Linked DNA regions of Rhodopseudomonas sp. BAL398. The protein of the gene in region 1 interacts with the protein of each later gene in a pairwise test. Links are inferred from orthologs where the notes say so. Each region holds a gene or a part of one and is shown on either strand. Other genes may lie near its edges. The genes, in order: RBJ75_RS19655 and ccmE.

What was found.
Region 2: the proteins of RBJ75_RS19655 (region 1) and ccmE interact in binary tests that used the Escherichia coli proteins (3 or more experiments, as listed by UniProt). The link is inferred for Rhodopseudomonas sp. BAL398 from one-to-one orthologs.

What each region holds. Positions count from the first base shown.
Region 1 is NZ_CP133111.1:4,154,819-4,171,615, reverse strand. What follows is about bases 6,340-9,332. They hold RBJ75_RS19655 (heme ABC transporter permease), read left to right. Parts: upstream 6,340-7,465; coding sequence 7,466-8,200; downstream 8,201-9,332. Other genes in these bases: RBJ75_RS19640 (ComEA family DNA-binding protein), read left to right, coding at 9,087-9,332; RBJ75_RS19645 (DsbE family thiol:disulfide interchange protein), read left to right, coding at 8,376-8,984; ccmD (heme exporter protein CcmD), read left to right, coding at 8,200-8,379; ccmB (heme exporter protein CcmB), read left to right, coding at 6,685-7,353; ccmA (heme ABC exporter ATP-binding protein CcmA), read left to right, coding at 6,340-6,455. In the rest of the region: RBJ75_RS19690 (Bax inhibitor-1/YccA family protein), read left to right, coding at 1-302; RBJ75_RS19685 (GNAT family N-acetyltransferase), read left to right, coding at 414-944; RBJ75_RS19680 (DUF2794 domain-containing protein), read right to left, coding at 1,229-1,600; RBJ75_RS19675 (DUF1223 domain-containing protein), read right to left, coding at 2,007-2,762; aconitate hydratase AcnA, read right to left, coding at 2,920-5,640; more of ccmA, read left to right, coding at 5,853-6,339; more of RBJ75_RS19640, read left to right, coding at 9,333-9,449; RBJ75_RS19635 (septation protein A), read right to left, coding at 9,525-10,142; signal recognition particle-docking protein FtsY, read right to left, coding at 10,139-11,086; RBJ75_RS19625 (RNA pseudouridine synthase), read left to right, coding at 11,115-11,942; RBJ75_RS19620 (hypothetical protein), read left to right, coding at 11,972-12,436; tRNA (N(6)-L-threonylcarbamoyladenosine(37)-C(2))-methylthiotransferase MtaB, read right to left, coding at 12,466-13,719; dapF (diaminopimelate epimerase), read right to left, coding at 13,719-14,606; RBJ75_RS19605 (GyrI-like domain-containing protein), read left to right, coding at 14,819-15,562; RBJ75_RS19600 (SIMPL domain-containing protein), read left to right, coding at 15,559-16,263; RBJ75_RS19595 (MBL fold metallo-hydrolase), read right to left, coding at 16,625-16,797. UniProt on the Escherichia coli protein: Required for the export of heme to the periplasm for the biogenesis of c-type cytochromes.
Region 2 is NZ_CP133111.1:2,229,604-2,235,199, reverse strand. Bases 1,587-4,472 are described here. They hold ccmE (cytochrome c maturation protein CcmE), read left to right. Parts: upstream 1,587-2,720; coding sequence 2,721-3,224; downstream 3,225-4,472. Other genes in these bases: RBJ75_RS10650 (heme lyase CcmF/NrfE family subunit), read left to right, coding at 3,221-4,472; ccmI (c-type cytochrome biogenesis protein CcmI), read left to right, coding at 1,591-2,694. Outside these bases: RBJ75_RS10665 (hypothetical protein), read left to right, coding at 42-1,457; more of RBJ75_RS10650, read left to right, coding at 4,473-5,203; RBJ75_RS10645 (helix-turn-helix transcriptional regulator), read right to left, coding at 5,211-5,596. UniProt on the Escherichia coli protein: Heme chaperone required for the biogenesis of c-type cytochromes. Transiently binds heme delivered by CcmC and transfers the heme to apo-cytochromes in a process facilitated by CcmF and CcmH.

The DNA.
Region 1 (16,797 bases):
ACATGACCGGAATGGGCTCGTTCCTGATCATGGGCCTGTTCGGCATCATCATCGCCAGCGTGGTGAACATCTTCGTCGCCTCCTCGATGCTGCAGTTCATCGTCTCGGTGGTCGGCGTGCTGGTGTTCGCGGGTCTGACCGCCTGGGACACCCAGCGCCTGAAGAACGACTACATCTACGGCTATGCCTCGCAGGGCGGCGACGTCGCCGAGCGCGCGGCCATCACCGGCGCGCTGTCGCTGTATTTGAACTTCATCAACCTGTTCACGCTGCTGCTGCAGCTGCTGGGCCAGCGAGAATAACGGGCTTCGCCCGAACCGATCGAATACAAGGCCCCGGCCTCGCGGCCGGGGCTTTTCTTTTGCGTTCGACAAAAATAATCTGCGGCCATGTCCGGTGCCGTGTCCCATCCCATGTTCGACGTTGAAATCAGACCCGCCGTCGCCGCCGATCTGGCGGCCATCACGGCGATCTATGAGCAGGCCGTCCGGTTCGGCACCGCGACCTTTGAGCTGACGCCGCCGGATCTGGCCGAAATGACCCGGCGATTCGAAGCGCTGCGCGATGGCGGATTTCCCTATCTGGTGGCGGTGCGGCAGGGAAGCATCGCCGGCTATGCCTATGCGGGGCCGCATCGGCCGCGGCCGGCCTATCGCTTCACGGTGGAGAATTCGATCTATCTCGACCCCGCCGCGCATCGCCGCGGGTTCGGCACCAGACTGCTGCGCGAATTGATGACGCAATGCGAGGCGCGCGGCCATCGCCAGATGATCGCGGTGATCGGCGATTCCGACAATGCCGGTTCGATCGGGCTGCACGCCCGGCTCGGCTTTGAGATGATCGGCACCAATCCGAATGTCGGGTTCAAGTTCGGTCGCTGGCTCGACACCGTGATGATGCAGCGCGCGCTGGGCGAGGGCGGCGCCACACTGCCCGACGCCTGATTAAAGCTATTCGCGGCGGCTCTGTCGTCCAGCCTTTGATGTGATGAGATCGATAGCTACGCCGCGACGGCCTTTTCACCTCTCCCATAGGGAGAGGTCGGATTGCGAAGCAATCCGGGTGAGGGGTTGGGACTGACGAGAGGTTGCAACCCCTCACCCCAACCCTCTCCCATGGGAGAGGGGGCACGCTGCCCGTGCGGTCACGGATCGAATATAGCCGCTCTGAATTCTTGTTTTGACGCGTTTCTTCACGCGAACCGGTACCCACTTCGCTCGAAAACGCTCTACACCACCGCCAGCTTGCGATCGATCGCCAGCAGCACCCGCTCCAGCTCGTGGCCGCGGCGCAGGATCTGGCCGCCCGCCGAAATCACGCTATAGGCGCCCTGTTTACGGGCCAGCCGGGGGTCTTTCTCGATCCGGTAGATCGGCACTTCCGAGGCGCGGCGAAATACCGAGAACACCGCGCGATCTTTGAGAAAGTCGATTGCATAATCGCGCCATTCGCCGGCCGCGACCATCCGCCCGTAGAGATTGAGAATGCGATTGAGCTCCACGCGATTGAACGTCACCACGGCCTGCTGTGGTGTGGCGACGGCGCCGCGCTCAGTCGCGCGAATCTCGCTTGGGTCAGTCCCCTCCGACATCGAACTCATCCCGGACTCCTGTCATTGCCCTGACATGATCGCCCCGACCGCGCCGCGCCGCAAGGGGCCGGGACCAACCGAATCCACGCGGAATCGGCAGCAACGCGCGGTCACCGGGCTCTCACAGCATCGTTAGAGCAATCTTATTACCGCCCGAATTTCGCCAATCGCCCGCCCTTTGGAATTGGCACAACACAATCACTGCGATGGCCCGGTCCTTTCGGTCCTGGATTCCTCAGCCCCCAGCCCCCCGGGATTGTCTGGATCGGGTCCATCGCATAGTTAATCCCCGGACTGGGCCAACGCGAGTTGGCCCTTTTCCGTTTGGGGTCTGCTTTATCGTCACCGGCGCAGCCGGACGACGACGGACGGCGGTGCCGCCGCGGCCGGACCCATCATCCAAGATCGAGGGAAATCAGTGCAGTGTCGCGAAGGCGGCGCCAAGCATTGCGCCCGGTCGGTCACGATCGCCGTCCTGCAGATACACCACCGCGGCGTCGACGCCGTCGCCGGTGATGTTCTCCAGCGGCACGGTCCAGCTACGCGAGGTGCCGTTCCAGTCGCCGACCTTCAGCAGATTCCGGACCACGTTGTGGTAGACGACCTGCTTGCCGCGATTCTCGCCGCGCCCGATCGAGATCGGGACCTCTTTGGAGATGGCGCCGATCCAAACCTCGCCATGGCTTGCGGCATCGCCCGGATGCGCCGCCGGCACCGAGACATCGATCTGCTTGCCGTCGAGCTTCATCATGACGCGGACCGACATTACGCCCGCGGTCGCCTCCGTCGTCTTGATCGCGTTGTTGATATCGGCGCGGTCGCTTCCGAGAACGTGAACCGAACCGTTGACGACCATCTGCGGCGTGTAGACGTCGCGATCACCGCGGACCTGGGAATAAGCCTTCTGGCGGGCGCTGAAGCGCGAATCCGCCAGCGTGTCCTTCCAGCCGAGATAGTCCCAATAGTCGATCGGCATGCTCAGCGCGATCACCGATGGGTCCTTTGCCAGCTCGCCGACGATCTTGTCGGCGGGCGGACAGGACGAGCAGCCTTGCGAGGTGAACAGCTCCACCACCGCGCGCGGATCGGCGCTGGCGGGACGGACCATCATGGCGATCGCGCACAGGCTGAGCGCGCCAGACCATCGTGAGAATCCGTTGAAAATGATCATGCTACCAAGCCACACCAACGCCCGGCCATCGGCCGGAACGCCGTCGATTGGGGGAGCCTTCGACAACCAGAAGGCGGCTCTTGAATAAGCCGCCTTCCGATCACCTGCCACTCACTTCGCAGTGAGGCAATCCGCCTTGAAATACCCCTGGCGAGGGTCAGGCCGCGAGCCGGCGCAGCACGTAGTGCAGGATGCCGCCATTGCGGTAATATTCCAGCTCGTCGAGCGTATCGATCCGGCACAGCAGCGAGACCTGACGCTTCTTGCCGTTGCCCGATACGATCTCGGCGGTCAGTTGCTGGCGTGGCTTTAGATCGCCCTGCAAGCCACGGATCGAGACCGTCTCGTCGCCCTTCAGCCCGATCGATGTCCATGAGTCGCCGTCCGCAAAGGTCAGCGGCAACACGCCCATGCCGACCAGATTGGAGCGATGGATGCGCTCGAAGCTCTCGCAGATCACGGCGCGAACGCCGAGCAGCCGCGTGCCCTTGGCGGCCCAGTCGCGCGACGATCCGTTGCCGTATTCGGCGCCGGCGAACACGACGAGCGGCACCTGCTCGGCCTGATACTTCATCGCGGCGTCATAGATCGACATCGCTTCGCCGTCGGGCCAGTGCTTGGTCAGTCCGCCTTCCGGAATATTGCCGTCGGCGCCTTTCATCATGAAGTTCTTGATCCGGATGTTGGCGAAGGTGCCGCGCATCATGATCTCGTGATTGCCGCGCCGCGTGCCGTACTGATTGAAGTCGGCGGGTCGGACCTGATGCTCGGACAGATATTTGCCGGCCGGCGAGGTCAGCTTGATCGAGCCGGCGGGCGAGATGTGATCGGTGGTGATCTTGTCGCCGAACATCGCCAGGATCCGCGCGTCGACGACGTCGACGATCGGCTCCGGCTCCATCTTCATGCCTTCGAAATAGGGCGGGTTCTGCACATAGGTGGAGCTCATGTTCCACTTGTAGGTCTCGGAGTCGACGGTCTTGATCTTGCGCCAGTTGGTGTCGCCCTTGAACACGTCGGCATATTTCTTCTTGAAGATCGCCGCGGTGACGAACTTCTTCATGAAGGCGTTGATCTCCTTGGTGGTCGGCCAGATGTCCTTGAGATAGACCGGCTGGCCATCCTTGCCGGTGCCGATCGGATCGACATTGAGGTTCTTGGTCACCGAGCCGGCCAGCGCATAGGCCACCACCAAAGGCGGCGAGGCCAGGTAATTGGCCTGCACGTCGGGCGACACCCGGCCTTCGAAATTGCGGTTACCCGACAGCACCGCGGCGGCGATGATGCCGTTGTCGTTGATCGACTTGGAAATGTCTTCCGGCAGCGGACCGGAATTGCCGATGCAGGTGGTGCAGCCGAACCCGACCAGGTTGAAGCCGACCTTGTCGAGGTCCTTCTGCAGCCCGGAATTGGCGAGATATTCCGCAACCACCTGGCTGCCCGGCGCCAGCGAGGTCTTCACCCAGGGCGCGGCCTTGAGGCCCTTGGCGGCGGCGTTGCGGGCGAGCAGCCCGGCGCCGATCAGCACGCTCGGATTCGAAGTATTGGTGCAGGAGGTGATCGCGGCGATCACCACGTCGCCATGGCCGAGATCGAAATTGCGGTTCTGGACCGCAAACCGCGCCATGTGGTCGGTGGCCTTCTTGTATTCGCTGGTCATCGCCGCGGCGAAGCCTTCGGCGACCGCCGGCAGCGCGACGCGGCCCTCAGGGCGCTTCGGTCCGGCCAATGACGGCACGACGTCGCCGAGATCGAGCGTCAGCGTCGCGGTGAACACCGGGTCGGGCGATTTCGCGGTGCGGAACATGCCCTGGGCCTTGGCGTATTTCTCCACCAGCGCGACGCGCGACGGCGCGCGGCCGGAGGTCTTCAGATAGCTCAGGGTTTCGGCATCGACCGGGAAGAAGCCGCAGGTGGCGCCATATTCCGGCGCCATATTGCCGATGGTGGATTTGTCGGCGACCGACAGATAATCGAGGCCAGGGCCGTAGAATTCGACGAATTTGCCGACCACGCCCTGCTTGCGCAGCATCTGGGTCACCGTCAGCACCAGATCGGTGGCGGTGACGCCTTCCTTCAGCGCGCCCTTCAGCTTGAAGCCGATCACTTCGGGCAGCAGCATCGACAGAGGCTGGCCGAGCATCGCGGCCTCGGCCTCGATGCCGCCGACGCCCCAGCCCAGCACGGCCAGGCCGTTGACCATGGTGGTGTGCGAATCAGTGCCGACCAGGGTGTCGGGATAGGCCACCTCGAAGGTGCCCTTCTTCTTGCCGACGGTCATCTTCTCCTTGCGGGTCCAGACCGTCTGGGCGAGGTATTCGAGATTGACCTGATGGCAGATGCCGGTGCCGGGCGGCACCACGGCGAAATTCGAAAACGCCTTCTGGCCCCATTTCAGGAATTCATAGCGCTCCTGGTTCTGCTTGTATTCCTCGACCACGTTCTTGCCGAACGCCTTGTTGTCGCCGAAGAAATTCACGATCACCGAATGGTCGATGACGAGATCGACCGGCACCAGCGGGTTGATCTTCTCGGCGTCGCCGCCGAGCGCCTGCATCGCATTGCGCATCGCCGCCAGATCGACCACCGCCGGCACGCCGGTGAAGTCCTGCATCAGCACCCGCGCCGGGCGGAATGCGATTTCATGCTGTAGCGCGCGCTTCTTCAGCCATTTCGCCACCGCGACGATGTCGGCCTTCTTGACGGTACGGTCGTCCTCGTTGCGCAGCAGGTTTTCCAGCAGCACCTTCATCGAATAGGGCAGTTTGGAAATGCCCGTCAGGCCGTTCTTCTCGGCGGCGGGCAGGCTGTAATAAATATAGGATTTGGCGCCGACCTTGAGGGTCTTGCGGCATTTGAAACTGTCGAGGGAGGTCATGTGAGGCGGTCCCGATTTTCGTTCTTCAGGTGGCGAATGGGTATCAAGGCGCCTCGGAGGGGCAAGCCTATTGGCTTGCAGGCGCTGACTGTGTGCTGCATCAAGTCTCGGCTTATAGAATCTTTCCAGACGCGCCGCCAGATCGACAATCATGCGCAGCAATGCAGATTGACCGATCGCGGCGGCCTAGTCGGACCGGGGAATGCGCAAAGATGCGGCTGTCGGGGCGTGGGCTCAGATGTGTACGGGGCGGCCGCGAGGTCTTCGCCGGTCTCGATTTCGACGCCGTCGGCGGCGAGGCGGTGGCCGTGGTTGGCCATAACGGCGCCGGCAAGACCACCTTGCTGCGCCTGATCGCGGGTCTGCTGGCGCGGGCCGACGGGGTGATCGAGCTGTCGGGCGGCGACGCCGAGCTGCCGGTGCCCGAGCAGGCGCATTATCTCGGCCATCGCGACGCGCTGAAGCCGTCGCTGAGCGTCGTCGAAAACCTGACATTCTGGCGCGACTTTCTCGGCGGCGAGCCGGCCGATCCGCAGGCCAGCCTGGCGGCGGTCGGCCTGTCCCACACCGCGCATCTGCCGGCGGCCTATCTGTCGGCCGGGCAGCGCCGACGGTTGTCGGTGGCGCGATTGCTGGCGGTACGACGGCCGATCTGGCTGCTCGATGAGCCGACCTCGGCGCTCGATACCGCCGGACAGCAGATGTTCGCCGGGTTGATGACCGACCATCTCGCCCGCGACGGCCTGATCATCGCCGCCACCCACACCCCGCTCGGCATCGCCGCGCGCGAATTGCGGATCGGGGCGGTGGCATGATGATTCGGACTAGCCTCGAGCGCGGTGCCCGCGGCACCCCCACCCCCGACCCCTCCCCGCAAGGGGGAGGGGCGCGCGCAGTGCTCGGGGAGGATTTGTTCTTTACAGCCGATCGAAACACGAGCGCTTTCAAGTTCCGCAAATCATCCGCGGCCTCTCTGCTCCCCTCCCCCTCGCGGGGAGGGGTCGGGGGTGGGGGGCCACGGGCATTGCGCTCACGGGTGGCGGTATGACCGCGCTCACAGCCATCATTCGCCGCGACGTCAGGATCGCGCTGCGGGTCGGCGGCGGCGCGCTGATCGGGGTGCTGTTCTTTCTCACCGTGGTGGTGCTGATGCCGTTCGCGATCGGGCCGGATCTGAAGCTGCTGGCGCGGATCGGACCGGCGATCCTGTGGCTCGGCGCGCTGCTCGCCAGCCTGTTGACGCTGGACCGGCTGTTCATGGCCGATGCCGAGGACGGCTCGCTCGATCTGCTCGTGATGAGCCGGACCCCGCTGGAACTGGCCTGCGCCGCCAAGGCGCTTGCGCATTGGCTGGCGGCGGGCGTGCCGCTGATCGTCGCTACCCCGGTCCTCGGCCTGTTGCTCAATCTCGACGGCTCGGCGTCGCTGGCGGTGATGCTGACGCTGCTGGCCGGAACACCGGCGCTGACTTTTACCGGCATGATCGGCGCGGCGCTGGCGGTGACGATGCATCGCGGCGGGCTGCTGCTGGCGGTTTTGGTGCTGCCTTTGGCTATACCGGTGCTGATTTTCGGCGTCGCGGCGTCGCAGGCGGCGATTTCAGGTCCGGTTTCGTTCGGCACGCCGTTTTCGATCCTGTGCGCGCTGTCGCTGGCCAGCATGGTGATCGGACCATTTGCCGCGGCCGCCAGCCTGCGTCAGGGGATGGATTAGGTGCCGGGTTTAATCTCGATCAACTCTCGCGGAGCCAAGCTGAAGCAAGTATCGGCGGATTGCCTGCGGCCGCCGCTGCCATTATCAGGAACGCCATGACATCAGGAACGCCATGAATCTGACCGATCTTGCCAATCCGACCAAGTTCCTGACCCTGACCGGGCGGATTCTGCCGTGGCTGGCCGGACTCACCGCCTGTCTGCTGGCGGTTGGCCTCGTTCAATCGGCGCTGGCGCCGGATGATTATCAGCAGGGCGCCACCGTCAAGATCATGTTCATTCACGTTCCCAATGCCTGGCTGGCGATGTTCGTCTGGGGGGTGATGAGCCTCGCCGCGCTCGGCACCCTGGTCTGGCGGCATCCTTTGGCCGACGTCGCCGCCAAGACCGCGGCGCCGATCGGCGCGGCCTTCACCTTCCTGGCGCTGCTCACCGGCTCGCTGTGGGGCCGGCCGATGTGGGGCACCTATTGGGAATGGGACGCCCGGTTGACCTCGATGCTGATCCTGTTCCTGATGTATCTCGGCCTGATCGCGCTGTGGCGCGCGGTCGAGGACCCCTCGCGCGCCGCCCGCGCCGCTGCGATCCTGACCCTGGTCGGCGCCCTCAATCTGCCGGTGATCAAATTTTCGGTCGATTGGTGGAATACGCTGCACCAGCCGGCCTCGGTGATGCGGATCGGCGGCTCGACGCTGGACAAGGCGTTCCTGATCCCGCTGCTGGTGATGGCGGTCGCGTTTTCGCTGCTGTTCGTGACGCTGCATCTGGCGGCGATGCGCAATGAAATCCTGCGCCGCCGCATCCGCACCCTGCAGATGCTGCAGGCCAGCCGCCCCGAGGCGGCGTGATGGCGCTCGGTCCCTATGCGGCGTTCATCGTGTGGTCCTATCTGGCCGTGGCCATCGTGGTGGCGATGCTGATCGGCTGGGTCTGGTTCGATTATCGACGCCAGAAAGCCCGGTTGCACGCCCTCGACGCCGCCGGCGCGCTCCGGCGCTCCGGCAAACGCGCAACGGATATCTCATGAGCGATCAGACCCAATCGAGCCGCCGCTCCTGGCTGGTGGCGCTGCCGCTGTTCATCTTCACCGCGCTGGCGGCGATGTTCTATTTCGGCCTCGGCGCCGGCGACCATTCGCGGATTCCCTCCGCGCTGATCGGGCGCCCGGCGCCGCAGACGACATTGCCGGCGCTCGAGGGCCTCAACCGTGACGGCGTCCAGGTCCCGGGTCTCGACCCGGCGCTGTTCAAGGGCAAGGTCAGCGTCGTCAATGTCTGGGCGTCATGGTGTGTGCCGTGTCACGACGAGGCGCCGCTGCTGATGGCGCTCAGCGAGGACAAGCGCGTTCAGCTGGTCGGTATCAACTACAAGGACAAGCCCGACAACGCCCGGCGTTTCCTCGGCCGCTACGGCAATCCCTTCGCGGTGGTGGGGACCGATGATAATGGCCGCGGCTCGATCGAATGGGGCGTCTATGGGGTGCCGGAAACCTTCGTCGTCGGCCGCGACGGCGCCATCGCCTACAAGCTGGTCGGGCCGGTGACGCCGGAAAATATCGATACGGTACTCAAGGCCGAAATCGCCAAGGCGCTGGCGGCCGGCAATCAGGCCGCCGCCACGCCCGCGAAATAATTTTCGGCTTTTATCTGCCGTTCATTTCGCGGCCATGGCGCCGCCATGAATCCCCAGCTAGCTCCACGGCGTGACTAACAACGTCCCTGGAGGACCTCACCGATGCGTCATTTCAAGCTTGCTTCGCTTTCCGCCGCGGCCCTCGCGCTGGGCCTGCTCGCCGCCCAGCCGACGATGGCGCAGTCGCCGCAGCCGGCCACATCCGAGAAAATGGCTCCGAGCCCCAAAGCCGCGCCCAAGGCCGCACCCAAGGCCGCCAAGATGGCGCCGAAGGCCGAACTGCTCGACATCAATTCGGCGAGCGCCGACGAGCTCGCCGCGCTGCCCGGAATCGGCAAGGCCTATTCGGCCGCGATCATCAAGGGCCGCCCCTATAAGGGCAAGGACGAGCTGGTGCAGAAGAAGATCGTGCCGCAGAAGACCTATAACGGCATCAAGGCCAAGATCATCGCCAAGCAAAGCTGAGCGATCGGACTACCTCAAAGTGCCCCGGATGCGGCGCGACGCGCCGCGTCCGGGATATGGTGCGCCGTCCAGTCCCTAATCCTTGGAGACGTCCCCGCGCTCGCTGTCGGGGGCTTCCAGCGTCGCCGGCTCCAGGTGATAGCGCTTGATCAGCGGCATCTGGGTGAAGGCGAACAGCATGGTCAGCGGCACCATGCCGAACACTTTGAAGGCGACCCAGAATTCGGTCGTCTGGGTGCGCCAGATCGATTCGTTGAGCACCGCCATGGCGAAGAACCACAGCGCCCAGCGCAGCGTCAGGATCTTCCAGCCGCGCGGCGTCAGGTTGAACATCTGGTCGAACATGATGGCGATGAAGGATTTGCCGAACAGCAATCCGCCGCCCAGCACCGCGCCGAACAGCGCATAGACGATGGTCGGCTTCATCTTGATGAAGGTCTCGTCGTGCAGCACCAGCGTCAGCGTGCCGAACACCAGCACCACGATGGCGGTGACGATCGTCATCATCGGCACATGCCGCGTCACCACATAGGACGCGATCATCGCCACCGTCACCGCGACCATGAAGGCGCCGGTGGCGGCGAACAGATGCCACTTCGAATTGACGAAGAAGAACACCAGCAGCGGCCCGAGCTCGGTGGCGAGCTTGAACAGCGGGTGCGGCTGCTTCTTTTCGAGCAGGCTGTCGGTCATGTCGTCTCCGTCCCCGCGATGGCCTGGGCGAAATCCCGCGCGGTGAACGGCGCCAGATCCTCGATCCCTTCGCCGACGCCGATGAAATGCACCGGCAATTTGTGTTTCTCCGCCAGCGCCACCAGAATGCCGCCGCGCGCGGTGCCGTCGAGCTTGGTCATCACCAGCCCGGTGACGCCCGCGGTGCGCGCAAAGGCCTCGACCTGCGACAGCGCGTTCTGGCCGACGGTGGCATCCAGCACCAGCAGCACCGCATGCGGCGCGCTGGCGTCGACCTTCTTGATGACGCGAACGACCTTTTCCAGCTCGTTCATCAATTCCTTGCGGTTCTGTAGCCGGCCGGCGGTGTCGATCAGCAGCACGTCGCGGCCGTCATCCTTCGCCGCGGTCAGCGCGTTGAATGCCAGGCTGGCGGAATCGGAGCCCTGCGCGCCGGCGATCACCGGCGAGCCCGAGCGTTCGCCCCAGATCTTGAGCTGCTCGATCGCGGCGGCGCGGAAGGTGTCGCCGGCGGCCAGCATCACCTTGCGGCCCTCGGCCGAGAATTTGGCCGACAATTTGCCGATCGTGGTGGTCTTGCCCGAGCCGTTGACCCCGACCATCAGGATCACGAAGGGTTTCTTGGTCGCGTCGATCACCAGCGGCTGCGCCACCTGGGACAGCACCTTCTCCACCTCGGAAGCGACGATCTCCTTGACGTCGCTGGCGGAAATCATCTTGTCGTAGCGCCCGTGGCCGACCGCGGCGGCAATCCGCGCCGACACGTCGGAGCCGAGATCGGCGCGCAGCAGCACGTCCTCGATCTCCTCGAGCATGGCCTTGTCGAGCTTGCGCTTGGAGACGAACTCGGCCAGCGCGGTGCCGATCGAGCTCGAGGTCCGCTTCAAGCCGCTGGACAGCCGGCGCCACCAGCTCGGCTTTTTGGTTTCAGTCGTGTCGTTCATGATCCGGCTGTGTTAGCGGTTTCGCGCCATGAGCGAAAGTCACCCTGAACGAACGGATATGGCGGAACTGACCGCCGACGAGATGCTGGCGCGGGTGCTGTACCGCGACGGGCTGATGCTGGTGATCGACAAGCCGGCCGGCCTGCCGGTGCATCGCGGCCCCAAGGGCGGCGCCAATCTGGAATCCTCGTTCGATTTCCTGCGTTACGGCCTGCCGCGGCCGCCGGTATTGGCCCACCGCCTGGACCGGGATACGTCCGGCTGCCTGGTGCTCGGCCGCCACCGCAAGGCCACCGCCTCGCTCGGCCTGTTGTTCAAACATGGCCGGATCTCCAAGACCTATTGGGCGGTGGTCCAGGGCGGTCCGGCCGAGGATCAAGGCACCATCGATCTGCCGCTCGGCCGACTCAACGCCGAACGCGGCTGGTGGCAGAAGGTCGATCCCGAAGGCCAGAAGGCGGTGACCAATTGGACCGTGCTGGGGCGATCTTTCGTCCCCCCTCCCCCTGGCGGGGAGGGGTTGGGGGTGGGGGGCCAAAACGGAAGCCTGACTTTGGATCCCCCTGCGGAGGAGGGAGCAGGCAGGCTCACCTGGATGGCGCTGGAGCCGGTGACCGGCCGCACCCATCAATTGCGGGTGCATTGCGCGGCGATGGGCTGGCCGATCTTCGGCGACAACATTTATGGCAATGGCCCGCGCTTCGGCGACCCGACGCTGCATCTGCACGCCCGCGAGATCGTGATCCCGCTGTCGCGCAACAAGCCGCCGGTGGTGGTCACGGCGCCGGTTCCGGCGCATCTTCAGCAGCGGATGATGGAATGCGGATGGACCGGAGACAGCGCGGAGGCGACCTGATGCGTCGAGTGATCGCATTGAAAAGTGTGATGATTTTGGCTTTGACCGGATCGCTGACGGCGGCCGCGATCGCGCAACACCAGGGCCACATGCAGCACCACGACCACGGCGGAATGGCGCAGAGCGACAGCCGCGAACTGGTGCAGATGCCGGACGCGATCGTGCGGCCGATGCTGTCCAATATGCGCAACCATCTGGCGGCGCTGCAGGAAATTCAAAGCGCAATGGCGCAGGACAAATTCGATGACGCGGCCAGCATCGCCGAATCCCGCCTCGGGATGTCGTCGCTGGGTCTGCACGGCGCCCACGACATTGCGCCGTTGATGCCGGCCGGGATGCAGCAGGCCGGAACCGAGATGCACCGTGCCGCCAGCCGCTTCGCCATCGCGGTCAAGGATGCGGGCGTCAGCGGCGACAACAAGCCGGCGCTCGCGGCCTTGGCAGCGGTGACCGCGCAATGCGTCGCATGCCACACCGGCTATCGGATCAGGTGATCTGGCCCGGGTGATTTGGTCTTGGCCGCTCAGACCGTCAGCCTGGCGCCGTCGTGCCCGGCCATCGTCAGCCTGCGCACCACGCCGGGCTTGTCTCCGGCAATCGCCACCGGGATGAAATGATCGGTGCGGCCCTGGGTGGGGCTCTCGATCAGCACCGTCCGGGTCTGGCCGATCTCGGCATCGAGCCGCCGCCGCAGCGCGGCCTCGCCGGCCTCGCGCAGCCGCCGGGCGCGCTCCTTGATGACGTTGCCGTTGACCTGCGGCATCCGCGCCGCCGGCGTGCCGGGCCGCGGCGAATAGGGAAACACATGCAGGAAGGTCAGGTCGCATTCCGCGACCAGATCGAGCGAGCGCGCAAACATCGCCTCGGTCTCGGTCGGAAATCCGGCGATGATGTCGGCGCCGAAAGCGATGTCGGGCCGCAGCCGGCGCAGCTGCGCGCAGAAATCGATCGCGTGCTGGCGGCTGTGGCGCCGCTTCATGCGCTTCAGGATCATGTCGTCGCCGGATTGCAACGACAGATGCAGATGCGGCATCAAGCGCGCGTCAGTGGCGATCAGGTCGATCAGGTCGCGGTCGGCCTCGATCGAATCGATCGACGAAATCCGCAGCCGCTTCAAGTCCGGCACATGGCGCAGGATCTGCCGGGTCAACGCGCCGAGCCTAGGCGCGCCGGGCAGGTCGGCGCCGTAGCTGGTGAGATCGACGCCGGTCAGCACGATCTCGGCATGGCCGCGTTCGGTCAGCGCCCGGACCTGATCGACCACCGCGCCCATCGGCACCGAGCGCGAATTGCCGCGGCCGAACGGGATGATGCAGAAGGTGCAGCGATGGTCGCAGCCATTTTGCACCTGCACGAACACCCGCGGCAGCCCGCTCTGGAATCCGCCGACCAGATGCGGCGCCATCTCGCGGACCGCCATGATGTCGGTGACGGCGATCTTGTGGGTGTCGTCGGTAGCGAACGCTGTGCGCGCGGCGCGCCAGGCCGCGCCGCGCATCTTGTCGTCATTGCCGAGCACGCGGTCGACCTCGATCATGTCGGCGAACATTCCCGGCTGGGTCTGGGCGGCGCAGCCGGTGACCACGATCCGCGCGCCGGGGCGTTCGCGCTTCAGCCGGCGGATCGATTGCCGAGCCTGCGCCACCGCCTCATTGGTCACCGCACAGGAATTGATGACGATAGCGTCGTCGATCCCGGCGTCCTCGGCCTCGCGGCGAATCACTTCGGATTCAAACGCGTTGAGCCGGCAGCCGAAGGTGACGATGTCGACCGCCATCAGGCGCCGGTCTGGTCGTGCGCGGCCGCGAACAGCGCCGGGTCGAACTGGCCTTCATATTCGAGCGTCGCGGTGCCGGTCATCAGCACGTGATCGTCGCTCTGGCGCCACTCGATCGACAATTCGCCGCCCGGCAGGGTGATGCACACGGTGCGATTGGTCCGCCGCAGCCTGGCGGCGGCGACAGCGGTGGCGCAGGCCGCCGAGCCGCAGGCGCGGGTCAGGCCGACGCCGCGCTCCCAGGTCCGGATCGTGATGTGGTCGCGGTCGACGATATGGGCCAGCGTGATATTGGCGCGCTCGGGGAAGATCGGATGGTTTTCCAGCAGAGGCCCGAATCGGCCGAGATCATAGGCCTCGACATCGTCGACCCAGAACACGGCGTGCGGATTGCCCATGCTGACCACCGAGGGGGTGTGCAGGATCGGGGCGTCGATCGGGCCGATCTGCAACTCGATCGAGCGGGTGTCGCGAAATTCCTCCGCCAGCGGAATGTCCTGCCAGCCGAATTTCGGCGCGCCCATGTCGACGGTATAAAGCTCGGGCGACGGGCCCTGCCAGGCGTTGAGCAGCCCGGCCTTGGTCTCGAACGTCATCGCCGATTTGCCGGTCGCGGCGAACAGCTGCCGCGCCACGCAGCGCATGCCGTTGCCGCAGGCGCCGGCTTCGGAGCCGTCATTGTTGTAGATCCGGACAAAGGCGTCGGTGCCGGCCAGTCGCGGCGGCTGCAGCACCATCAGCTGGTCATAGGGCACCGCATCCGGCGCCGCCACGGCGCGGGCGTCGTCGGCGGTGACCGGCGCGGGATGGTCGCGCAGATCGACCACCACGATCTCGTTGCCGATGCCGTTCATCTTGCTGAAATGGCGGTTTGCCAGCGCGCTCATGAGCCTGTCCTTGCCGCCCTTATATGGCGAGGCGCCGGGCTTTGACCAGTACGGCAAATCTGTGTCGGCGGGACGCGACCGATAGCGCGGCACCTATCGCCGATCAGACAGGGGACGAATTCCAACCTCGCGTGTTAACGTGGTCGCGAAGGTTGCGTATGGGCAGGCGCCGCGGATCGCAACTGCCGATACGGCCATGGAGACACACGAAAATGACCCGCCCCCGTTTTGTTCGCCGCCTGTTGCTCGGGCTGCTCCCGGCGACCGCAATGTCGCTCGGCATCGTTGGCGCCTGGGCGCAGTCGCCGCCGCCAGCCAAGCCCCCGGCGGCGGATACGCCGGCCGCGCCTGCGCCGGAAGCCGCGCCCCCGGCGTCGTCGACCACCCCGCCGGCTGCGACCGACACTCCGGCGACCGATACACCGGCGATGCCACCGGCCGCGCCGCAGGCGCCGCCGGTGGCCGGTACGGCCACGCAACCCCCGGCGGAGACCGCAGACGCATTCGGCGAGGAAACCACGCTGCAGCCCAAGACCGTGGTGATTCTGAGCAACAAGGCCACCTGGGAAACCGCGTTCGAGACCCTGACCGATTCATTCAAGACGGTGAAGACGCTGCTCGACAAGCAGGGCATCAAAGCCGACGGCAATCCGATGATCGTCTACACCTCGACCGACGATGCCGGCTTCACCTTCCAGGCCGAGATCCCGGTGGCGCAGGAGCCCAAGAATCTCGGCAGCAATATGAGCATCGGCAAATCGCCCGACGGCAAGGCTTTGAAATTCGTCCACCGCGGCTCCTATGACAATATGGACAACACCTACGAGGCGATCACCAACTATCTTGACGACAAAAAGCTTGAAGCCAAGGATACTTTCTTCGAGGAATACCTCACCGATCCGCTCACGACCGCCGAGGACAAATTGGTGATCAATGTCTATGTGCCGCTGAAATGATGTCGTACCGCAAACTGATAGCCGTCGGGTTCGCCTCGGCGATGATGTTCGCCGCGCCGGCGCTGGCTGAGACCGCGTCGCCGCCCTCGATCTCGGTGATCGGCGAGGCCAGCGTCTCGGTGCCGCCGGATCTGGCGACCGTCGATGGCGGCGTCACCAGCGAAGGCAAGACCGCGCGCGAAGCCTCTGAGGCCAATAATGTCGCGATGGGCAAGGTGCTGCTGGCGCTGAAGAGCGCCGGCATCGACCCCAAGGACCTGCAGACCTCGCGGCTGTCGCTGCAGCCACAATATGTCAATCAGGTCCGGCCCGGGCCGAGCGTGCTCAGCGGTTACCGCGCTTCGAACCATGTCACCGTCAAGGTGCGCGACGTCGCCAGGGTCGCCAGCATGATCGACATCATGGTCGGCGCCGGCGCCAATGAAATCGGCGGCATCGACTTCATGGTCGAACAGGCCTCGAAGCTGCTCGACGAGGCCCGCGGCCAGGCGATCGCGGACGCAAGGCGCAAGGCCGAGATCTATGCCAGGGCCGCCGGCGTCGCGCTGGGGGCGCCGCTCAATATTGCGGAGGGTGGCTCGCCCGCCCCGCGCCCCTATCGCAAAATGGCCGCCGATCTGGCGGCCTCGGCGCCGGTGGCGCAGGGCGAGGAAACGCTCAGCGTTTCAATCAACGTCGTCTGGGCGATCAAGGCACCGTAACGGGACCTGGCGGCGGCCATCATGACCTCATCCTGAGAGTTTGACCGAAATAGAAACCAGTAACGTCAGGCTTCATTCGTCATTGCGAGCCGAGGCCGGCGCGTAGCGCCGTCCGAAAGCGAAGCAATCCGGGGGCGCCAAGCAGGACTGGATTGCTTCGTCGCAAGAGCTCCTCGCAATGACGGCCTTGAAGTCTTGTGTCTGTTGATCGCTTTTTGAGCCAGACTCTGAGGAGCGGCCCGCAGGGCCGTGTTTTGAGGGATGGTGGAAGCTTGTCCTCATGGTTCGAGACGGCGCTGCGCGTCTCCTCACCATGAGAACGGCCATCACCGTGAGGACGGCGTAAGCGCAACGGGCCGGCTCAGAGCTCCCAGACCTGTCCGGGCTGCAAGGCGACGAAGTGCTCGCGGGCGATGCCGGCCGCGTCGAGCGCGGTGTGCAGCGCCTGTTCGGGAGCGTCGATCGCCTCGTCGGTCAGCTGGAACGTGGCGTGATGGTGGGCCAGCGCCTGCTCGGCGCCGCAATCGGCCAGCG
Region 2 (5,596 bases), 1.9 Mb from region 1 along the record:
GATGCGGCCGGCGCGCGGACAAAGCGTGCAGATTTGGGCGTATGAGCCAGACATCGATCGAGCGGCTGAGGGAGTACCTCGCGCAGCTTCCGCCTCAGTCAAAGGCGCTGCTGATGCGGGAGTTCGAGCGCGCGATCGAACGCGGCGAGGATCTGGCGGTCGCCAATTTTGTGCTCGGGGAACTGCGCAAGATCGTCCGCGGTTCCGAAGACGACGTTCCACCCCGCACCGACGACCCGGCGCGGCTCGCCTTCCGCGTGCTGGAACCGTTCCTGGTCGAGCAAGATCAGACGCCCCGGCCGGGCCAGATCCGGCGCGCCTCGCTGATGCCGATCTGGCAATGGCTGGTGCGCGACGGCATCCCGCAGCAGGTGGCTGAATTCGAAGCCGGGCTGGCCGGCTTGCGCGGCGCCAGCCGTTCAACCGAAATCCACAATCTGGTGCGTAAGTTGCAGGCCGCGGCCGCCGATGCGATCACCAAGATCGCCAATCCCGAACCCGGCGTGGACCGCCAGCGCGCGCTGTCGCGGGTCGGTTCGCCGGCCGTGGTCGAGGATCTGGTGCCGCTTGGCGCGGTGCTCAAGAACCGTGATGCGCTCGACACTTTCAACGGCAAGCTCAACAATAATCTGAGGGTGTTCGGCGAGTCCCAGGTCAATTCGACGATCGCGGCGCTGAACGTCCCGGCGCTGCAGACGCCGGTGCTGCTGCCGTTTGCGCTGTCGCTGGTCATGCAGAATTTGAGCTCGCCCTGGCAGATCATCCGGCTGGCGCTCAAGGTCGCCGGTTCCGACGACGAAATCAAAGTGGCCGCCACCCCCTATGGCGTCGCCGTGACGATGGCAATCCGCGACCTCGCCCAGGCCGCCGGCATGTTGCGCAGCGAAATCAAGCGCGGCCAATTCCTCAATGTCTCCGAGCACCTCAAGACCATCCATGACGGGGTGCGGGGGCTGCGCACCGAACTCGACCTGCGCAACGACTCGCCCTGGGGCAAGCAATTGTCGTCGATCCGGGTCGACATCTCGAATTCGCTCAAATCGGAGATCGAGAGCGTTCCCGGCCGGGTCCGGCGGCTGCTGCGGCAGCGTCCCGACAAGGACATCGCCACCGGGGCCAGGCTCGACCAGCTGGAAATCGACGAGGCCGTGGGGCTGATCGATTTCGTCGCGGTGTGCCGCAATTACGCCAGCGAATTGGCGATCAACGAGGTGACGCTGCGGACCTATTCGGACCTGCAGCAATATGTCGAGAAATCGACCGAATCCCTAGTGCAGTCGCTGCGCGGCGCCGATGCCAGGGTGAAGCCGTTCCGGCAGATGCAGGCGCAGACCGCGATCCGGTTCTGCGAATTGCTGTTCGGCCAGGATTATGCCTCGCTGATGAGCCGGGCGGCCGAGAGCGCGATGGTCGTGGTGGAGCGCAAGCCGGTCCGCGCCGGCGGATCGCGCCCTTGATTCATATCAAGATTTGATCGCCGTGGCGGTGTACGGCCATTGACAATGGCGGCTGCGTTCCGGCCATGTAACCGGGCCTGGGCGCCGCCCATTGATGCGCCTTGCGCCGACGTTGTCACCGGAATCTCTTTGAATGACGCTGTGGTTTGTGTTCGCGATGATGACGGCTGCTGCGGCCTTTGCCGTGCTGTGGCCACTGGCACGTGGCGGGCGTCGATCGCGCCAGGGCTCCGAGGCCAATGTCTATAAGGATCAGCTTGCCGAGATCGACCGTGACAGCGCCGCTGGCCTGATCGCGGCGCCCGAGGCCGCCGCGGCGCGGGTCGAAATCAGCCGTCGGCTGCTCGCGAGCGCCGATTCCGAACGTGCGCCGCCGACCTCGTCGCGCAAGGGATTGCGCCGCGCGGTGGCGGTGATCGCGCTGGTCGGACTGCCGGCGCTGGCGGTGGCGTTCTATCTTCCGCTCGGCTCGCCGCGACTTGATGACGCGCCGCTGGCGCAGCGGGCCCAGGCGCCGCCAACCTCGCAGCCGCTGGAAAATCTGGTTGAGCAGGTCGAGGCCCATCTGGAAAAGACCCCGACTGATGGCCGCGGCTGGGCGGTGCTGGCGCCGGTGCAGGCCAAACTCGGCCGGTTCGACGACGCGGTGCGGTCCTATCGCAACGCCATCACCTATGCGGGGGATACCGCGCAGCGCCGCGCCGATCTCGGCGAGATGATCACGATGGCGGCCGGCGGCGTGGTCACCGACGAGGCCAAGACCGAGTTCGAAAAGGCGCTGACGTTGAACGCCGACGAGGTCAAGTCGCATTATTTCCTGGGGCTTGCCGCCGAACAGGACGGCCGGCCCAAGGACGCCGCCACGATCTGGCGCGCCTTGCTGGAGAAGGCGCCGGCGGATGCGCCGTGGCGGCCGATGCTGCAGGCCGCCTTGGCCCGCGTCGGCGGCGTCGCGGTGCCGGCGCTGCCGGACGACAAGGTCGCCGCCGCCAAGGACATGACCCCGGCCGACCGCAACGCCATGATTCGCGGCATGGTCGACCGGCTGGCGAGCCGGCTGAAGCAGAATGGCGACGACGTCGAGGGATGGCTGCGGCTGGTCCGTGCCTATATGGTGCTGGGCGACGCCGACAAGGCCAAGGACGCGCGAACCCAGGCCCGCCAGGCGGTCGGCGGCAATGCTGACACATTGCGGCGGCTCAATGACGGGCTGAAGGATCTCGGGCTCGACGGCTGAGCCCCACTCAACACTGATAGGTTGGCATGACCAGGAAACAGCGACGGTTGACGATGATCGGAGGCGCGGGTCTCGTGCTCGCAATCGCGGCGGCGCTGGTGCTGAACGCGATGCGCGACTCGATCGTGTTCTTCTCGACCCCGACGATGGCGGCGGAAAAACATATCGGCCCCGGCAAGCGGTTTCGGCTCGGCGGCGTGGTCGAGCAGGGCTCGGTGCAGCGCGGCGCCGATCTGGCGGTGGCGTTCAAAGTGTCCGATGGCGGCGCCACTCTGCCGGTGAAATTCAAGGGCATCCTGCCCGATCTGTTCCGCGAGGGGCAGGGCGTGATCGCCGAGGGCGCGCTGGATTCCGCCGGCGTGTTCGAGGCCGACACCGTGCTGGCCAAGCATGACGAAAAATACATGCCCAAGGACGTCGCCGACGCGCTGAAGAAGCAGGGCCACTGGAAAGACGACTACGCCGACAAGCCGGGCGCGCCGCCGGCCGGGCAGACCGCCGACGCGGCACCCCAGGGGGCGGTGCGATGATCGCCGAGGCCGGCCATTACGCGCTGGTGCTGGCGCTTTGTCTGGCGCTGATCCAGGGCACGGTGCCGATCATCGGCGCGCGGCTGAATGACGGCGGGCTGATGAATGTGGCGCGCTCCACCGCGCTGGCGCAGCTGGCCTTCGCGGGCGGCTCTTTCCTGGCGCTGGTGTGGCTGCACGTCAGTTCGGATTTCTCGGTGGTCAATGTCTACGAGAATTCGCATTCGATGAAGCCGCTGCTCTACAAGATCACCGGCGTTTGGGGCAATCATGAAGGCTCGATGCTGCTGTGGGTCTCGATCCTGGCGCTGTTCGGCGGCATGGTGGCGGCGTTCGGCAACAATCTGCCGCTGAGCCTGCGCGCCCATGTGCTGGCGGTGCAGGCCTGGATCGCCACCGCGTTCTATCTGTTCATCCTGCTGACCTCGAATCCGTTCCTGCGCATCGCCAATCCGCCGATGGAGGGCCGCGACCTCAACCCGGTGCTGCAGGATATCGGCCTCGCGATCCATCCGCCGATGCTCTATCTCGGCTATGTCGGCTTCTCGATCTCGTTCGCCTTCGCCATCGCCGCGCTGCTCGAGGGCCGCGTCGACGCGGCCTGGGCGCGCTGGGTGCGGCCGTGGACGCTGATGGCGTGGATCTTCCTGACGCTCGGCATCGCGATGGGCTCGTATTGGGCTTATTACGAACTCGGCTGGGGTGGCTGGTGGTTCTGGGATCCGGTCGAGAACGCCTCGCTGATGCCGTGGCTGGCGGGCACCGCGCTGCTGCATTCGGCGGTGGTGATGGAGAAGCGCAACGCGCTCAAGGTCTGGACCATCCTGCTGGCGATCCTGACCTTCTCGCTGTCGCTGCTCGGCACCTTCCTGGTGCGCTCCGGCGTCTTGACCTCGGTCCATGCCTTCGCCACCGATCCGACCCGCGGCATCTTCATCCTGCTGATCCTGTGCATCTTCATCGGCGGCAGCCTGTCGCTGTTCGCCTCGCGGGCCTCGGCGCTGAAGCAGGGTGGGCTGTTCGCGCCGATCTCGCGCGAGGGCGCGCTGGTGCTGAACAATCTGTTCCTCACCACCGCTTGCGCCACGGTGTTCGTCGGCACGCTGTATCCGCTGGCTCTCGAAGTGCTCACCGGCGACAAGATCTCGGTCGGCGCGCCGTTCTTCAACCTGACCTTCGGCCCCTTGTTCGTGCCGCTGCTGCTGGCGGTGCCGTTCGGGCCGATGCTGGCGTGGAAGCGCGGCGATCTGGCCGGCGCGGCGCAGCGCCTGCTCGCCGCCGGAATCACCGCCTTGCTGGCGATCGCGATGGTGTGGGCCTGGACCACGGGCGGCGCGGTGCTGGCGCCGCTGGCGATCGGGCTCGCGGTATTCGTGATCTTCGGCGCGCTCAGCGATATCGGCGAACGGATCGGCCTGTTCCGCAACCGCTTTCCGGTGGCGATGCGGCGCGCCTGGGGCCTGCCGCGCTCGACCTGGGGCACCATGTTCGCCCATGCCGGCGTCGGCGTGGCGCTGATCGGCATCGTCTGCGAGACCACCTGGAACAGCGAATACATCGCCACGATGAAGCCCGGCGATGTCGCGCCGATCGCCGGCTATGTGATGAAGCTCGAGGGCACCTCGCAGCGGCAGGGGCCGAATTTCCGCGAGGTGATCGCCCGCTTCGACGTCAGCCTCAATGGCAAGCAGATCGCCACGATGACGCCGTCGAAGCGCAGCTTCACCACCCGCGGCTCGTCGACCACCGAGGCGGCGCTGCTGACGCGCGGTGTCAGCCAGCTCTACGTCTCGCTCGGCGAAACCGCCGTCGATGGCGCCACCGCGGTGCGGATCTATCACAAGCCGATGGTGCTGCTGATCTGGTTCGGCCCGCTGTTGATGGCGCTGGGCGGCTTGCTGTCGCTGTCCGACCGCCGCCTGCGGGTCGGCGCGCCGAAGCCGGCAAAGCCGTCGCGGGTGTTGCAGGCGGCGGAGTAGGGCGCGCTCAGCGCCGGCTGCGCTTGGCCTCGTCCTGCTTGGATTTGGCGCTGCGCGGCGGATTGCTTGCCGGGTCCGACGCTGCGGTGGTCGTCAGCAAGTCCAGCGGCACGTCCAGACATGCCGCGATTTTGCGGTGTAACTCGAACGGGCCTTTGCGCTTGCCGGTCTCCAGGTCGGACAGATAGTTTTGTGTGATCTGAACGCTCTCGGCTGCGGCAAGTTCAGCCTGAGTCATGCCGCGAAATTGCCGCAACACCCGGATCGGATTCTCTCCCTCGGCCAGCCGCCGCACGATCGCGAATGGAATAAGCGGCGCACCAGCGGCGACGTCCTTCATGCCCTTATCAAGCAGACGGACGCTCGCGGCATCTTCCATTGCTTCTTGCTCAA